DNA from 2 places in the Bradyrhizobium sp. 187 genome. Region 2 is predicted to be linked to the other one. Evidence: predicted binding sites of a transcription regulator. Region 2 holds the regulator's gene; the other holds the start of a gene.
What was found. Region 2 encodes PhoB, which activates phosphate uptake and scavenging genes when phosphate is short. Its sites were predicted from a motif close to TGTCATNNANCTGTCAT; they were not measured.
Positions count from the first base shown of each region.

Region 1: the regulator PhoB is predicted to act here: its motif matches at 1,253-1,269, upstream of phnF (phosphonate metabolism transcriptional regulator PhnF).

Region 1 covers NZ_CP064693.1:540,483-542,931, reverse strand. The annotation lists gene IVB19_RS02600 (carbon-phosphorus lyase complex subunit) at 1-104, opposite strand, end outside; gene phnH (phosphonate C-P lyase system protein PhnH) at 107-715, opposite strand; gene phnG (phosphonate C-P lyase system protein PhnG) at 720-1,184, opposite strand; gene phnF (phosphonate metabolism transcriptional regulator PhnF) at 1,303-2,034, shown strand; gene phnE (phosphonate ABC transporter, permease protein PhnE) at 2,199-2,449, opposite strand, start outside.
Region 2 covers NZ_CP064693.1:7,235,695-7,238,143, forward strand. The annotation lists gene IVB19_RS34860 (GcrA family cell cycle regulator) at 402-914, shown strand; gene phoB (phosphate regulon transcriptional regulator PhoB) at 1,153-1,860, opposite strand; gene phoU (phosphate signaling complex protein PhoU) at 1,883-2,449, opposite strand, start outside.

The sequences.
Region 1 (2,449 bases), 1.0 Mb from region 2:
TCGAGCGAGATTTCCGGAACGCTTTGGTCGCCACGCCGCGCACTGGCGAGCAGGCGATGGGCGTTCTCGATGGCGCGTTCGCCGCCTTTGACTGCGACATACATGCTTAGCTTCCCCTGCTCACGATACGCGTGGTGCGCGGGATCGCAACCATGGCGTCATCGGCGACCAGCACCACATCGATACCGCGCGGAAACAGCGCCTCGTTAATACGAAGTCGCTCGAACACGTCGAACGGCTTGATCGACGCCTGGAGCGTGGCGACGCCGTCGATGCCGGGCCCGCGCAGCTCGAAGCTGCGTCCCGAATCGAGACTCTCGACCTGCAGGATCAACGTGGTCGACCGATCCGGATATTCGCTGGTGCCGAGCGCGAAGCGCTCCAGCGAAGGCAGCGCCCCGCCGTCGCTGATCAGCGCGAAGCTGGCGATGGAAGAATCCTGCACCACCGGCGCACCAGTATGGAATTTCAGCCATTTCACGACGTCGGAAGTCTCATGCATGCGCGCATCGAGCCAGAGCGGCGTGTCGTGATCGAACAGCGTCAGCGCGATCGCGGCCGTCCCGCGCATCATCACACGAGGCGCTCCTGATGTCGGCACGATGCGCTGCACCGATCCCGGCCGCGCCATCGCGTCCATGACCGAGCGAAAGGTCGATTGCGCCGACAAGACCTTATCGGCGAACCCCGGCGGCAGTTCCGCAATCGTGGTCATGATCTCACCCCTCACCGCGCACCATGGTGTAGAAATCAACCTTCGTCGCGGCGGTCTGGGCCGCCACCTGCTTGCGCCTGACCATCAGCTGCTCACGCAACGGCGCGATAATGTCCCGCTCCACCGCGGCGCCGAAATCGCTGGACTGCACCAGGGCATCGCACAGCGCGATCAGCCGCGCCTTCTCGCCGTCGCGACCGAGCGTGTAGCCGAAACCGACCTCGCCGCTCGCAAGCCGCACCGCGGCGCGCGACACCGTGGCTTCACCGAGGTTGAACGGCGCACCATCGCCGCCGACCCGGCCGCGCAGCATGACGAGGCCGTTTTCCGGCGCGCGCAGATCCTGATGCGCCGGCAAAGCGAGAGCTTGGAGGCGAGCGGCGATCTCGTCCGCCTCCGCGTGCGCCAGCACGGCCATTGCGGCCTTGCGCTGGGCTTGCTGATTATTGTGCTGGGTCACCGCATCCACCGACTTCTCTGCAGAACTTGCCGAATCCAAGTTGTCTATGATACTAGACAACTTGATAGCGGAGCGCCATGACTGTTTCGTGACAAAGGCGCGATTTCTGGAGTAGCTTCCCGGCCACATGAGCATGCAGGACACAGCCTCCTCCGGCGTCGCGTTGTGGCGTCTCGTTGCCGACGGCATCGAGCGCGGCATCGCCGACGGCCGCTTTGCGGCGGGCGACAAGCTGCCGGGCGAGGTGGAGATCGCCGAAACCTATCGCGTCAACCGCCACACCGTGCGACGCGCGCTGGCCGCGCTTGCCGAGCGCGGCATCGTGCGGGCAGAACGCGGCAGCGGAACCTATGTCGAGGCGCAGAAGCTCGCTTATCCACTGCGCTCGCGGACCCGTTTCTCCGAGATCGTCGGCGCGGACGGCCGCGAACCGCATGGCCGGCTGATCGAGGCGTCCGCTGACGTTGCGACCCGCGAACTCGCGCGGGAGCTTGGCCTCAAGACCGGCGCACCGCTGGTCCGGATCGAGGCGATGCGCCTCGCCGACCGCACGCCGATCTGTGTCTCCACGACGTGGCTGTCGGCGCAGCTATTCCCGGCTGCGGGCGACGTGTTTGCCGCGACCCGCTCGATGACGAAATTGCTCGAGCATTACGGCGTCCGGGACTATCGCCGCGGCGCGACCCGGATCACCGCCGGTATCGTCGACGCAACCGACGCCGCACGGCTCGATCTGGCGCTGGGACGGCCGATCCTGGTGGTCGACGCCACCGATCACGATCTCGACGGCAAGCCGCTGGTGACCAAGCATTCGCGCTTTGCCGCGGAGCGGGTGGAATTTCTGGTGGAGAACGGGTGAACTGGCTGCCCTCTGCCCCTCTCCCCTTGCGGGAGAGGGTGGCTCGCCGCGCTAGCGGCGAGACGGGTGAGGGGTTGCCTCCGCGCACTGATCTGAATTGAGGATGCAGACCCCTCATCCGGCGCTTCGCGCCACCTTCTCCCACAAGGGGAGAAGGAAGAAGGTTACGCCACCGCCCGCCGCCCGATAATCGCAAAACGCAATTTGCCCGAAACGAAATCGATCGCAGCGACTGCGACCAGGATCATCAGGATCAGGAACGACACCTTCTGCCATTCCAGCACGCGGATCTGCTCAGCGAGCTGGAGGCCGATGCCGCCGGCGCCGACGATGCCGATGATGGTGGCCGAGCGCGTATTCGACTCGATGAAATAGAGCACCTGCCCGGCAATCACGGGCAGGACCTGCGGCAGCA
Region 2 (2,449 bases):
CGACCGGCCCGGAAAACGAAACGTGCCGCCTCTTGAGGGCGGCACGTGCGACTATCTTAGGCCTGGTGAAACGGGTGTCAATGCCGCCCGGAAAGCCTCGCGAAACGCTGAATCCGTAGTCTTGCGGTGCCGATTTTGCGGGATTTGGCCACGGAACATGTGGAAGCGAGTCGGCGGACTCTTGCGCGGGAGTCACGCCATATTGTAGCGTTTGGATTGTCAGATACGACATCTCGTGCAGTGGTTCTGATCTTTAAGTCCTTATGTACCGGCGTAAACGTTCGGGCGTTCAAGACGCGCCCGGCGAGCCTTAAGGGATTCTGGCGGCACGGGTTTTTGAAGGCTTAGGCATTCGCTGCGAGGCCCCAGGATGGCTGGCGCGCAGCGAGGGAAAGGGTGCAATGACGGTTTTGACCTGGTCCGATGATCGCGTCGAGCAGCTGAAAAAGCTCTGGGAGGCCGGACTTTCGGCCAGCCAGATCGCGGCGGAGCTCGGCAATGTGACCCGCAATGCCGTGATCGGCAAAGTGCACAGGCTCGGCCTTTCGGGCCGCGCCAAGAGCCCATCATCGGCAGCGCCGCGGCCGCGCAAGGCGCGCCCCGCGCAGCACATGATGCGGGTGAGCCGCCCGATCTCGCGCGGCAACACCGCGCTGGCGCAGGCCTTCGAGGTCGAGGCTGAGCCGGATCCGGTCACCTACGACAACGTGGTGCCGATGAGCCAGCGGCTGTCGCTGCTGGAATTGAACGAGGCGACCTGCCACTGGCCGGTCGGCGATCCCTCGAGCCCGGACTTCTTCTTCTGCGGTGGAAGGGCGCTGTCCGGACTGCCCTATTGCGCCCAGCACTCGCGCGTTGCGTACCAGCCCGCGTCGGATCGGCGCCGCGCACCGGTAAAGCCGGGTCCCCGTTAGTCGTCACGCGAAGACAGTTCAACAATTTCAGTGTCGTCCCGGCCTAGTGCGCAATTGCGCACGGGGGGCCGGGACCCATACTCCGAGCACGCAATAATCGTGCGGAAGGGGTCACTCCGAGTCTTCGCCAAACCACGTTCGGTGGTTATGGGTCCCGGATCAGCGCTCGCTTCGCTCGCTTGTCCGGGACGACGGCTGAGAATGCAGGGACAGCTCGCCAACAAACAAGCCTGCAACCCTACACCTGCTCCGCCTTCGCGAAGCGATCATCCAGCGCGTAGCCGGCGCCGCGGACGGTGCGGATCGGGTCCTGCTCGCGGCCGAGATTGAGCAGCTTGCGCAGGCGGCCGATATGCACGTCGACGGTGCGCTCGTCGATATAGATGTCGCGGCCCCAGACGCTGTCGAGCAGCTGCTCGCGCGAGAACACCCGTCCCGGATGCTCCAGGAAGAACTCCAGCAGGCGATATTCGGTCGGACCGAGATCGATCGGCCGGCCCGAGCGCGCCACGCGGCGCTTGTCACGGTCGAGCTCGATGTCGCCAAAAGCAAGGACGGTGGCGAGGCGCTCCGGGCTCGCGCGCCGCAGCAGGCCTTTCACGCGCGCCAGCAGCTCCGGCACCGAGAACGGCTTGACGATGTAATCGTCGGCGCCGGTCGCAAGACCCCGCACCCGCTCGCTCTCCTCGCCGCGCGCGGTGAGCATGATGATCGGGAGCTGCTTGGTCTCGGGACGGGTGCGAAGCCGCCGGCACAATTCGATGCCTGACAGGCCCGGCAGCATCCAGTCGAGCACGATCAGATCGGGGATGTGCTCCTTGAGGCGGGTGTCGGCGTCGTCGCCGCGCATCACCGTCTCGACGTCATAGCCGTCGCCTTCGAGGTTGTAGCGGAGAAGCTCGGTCAGGGCTTCCTCGTCCTCAACCACCATAATGCGTGCGCCCATCGGGTCGTCGCTCCTTAAGTCTTCAGGTGTTCGGTACCGTGTTGGCAAAGGTCGTCATGTCGCCCTTCGGCCGCTTGTCGGTGATCGCCTGGCCCTCGATCATGTAGAACACGGTCTCGGCGATATTGGTGGCGTGGTCGCCGATCCGCTCGATGTTCTTGGCGCAGAACATCAGATGGATGCAGAACGAGATATTGCGCGGATCCTCCATCATGTAGGTGAGGAGTTCGCGGAACAGCGAGGTGCAGATGGCGTCGACTTCCTCGTCGCCCTTCCACACCGCCATCGCCGCCGGCAAATCATGCGCGGCATAGGCGTCCAGCACCGACTTGACCTGCTGCTGCACGAGGTCGGTCATGTGCTCGAGGCCGCGGAACAGCTTGAGCGGATGGAAGTCCGTCTCCAGCGCCGCGACGCGCTTGCCCATGTTCTTGGCGAGGTCGCCGATGCGCTCGAGATCGGTCGCGACGCGCATGGCGCCGACGATCTCGCGCAGATCGACCGCCATCGGCTGGCGGCGGGCGATGGTGAGCACCGCACGCTCCTCGATGCGCTTCTGCAGCGCGTCGAGCTCGGTGTCGATGGCGAC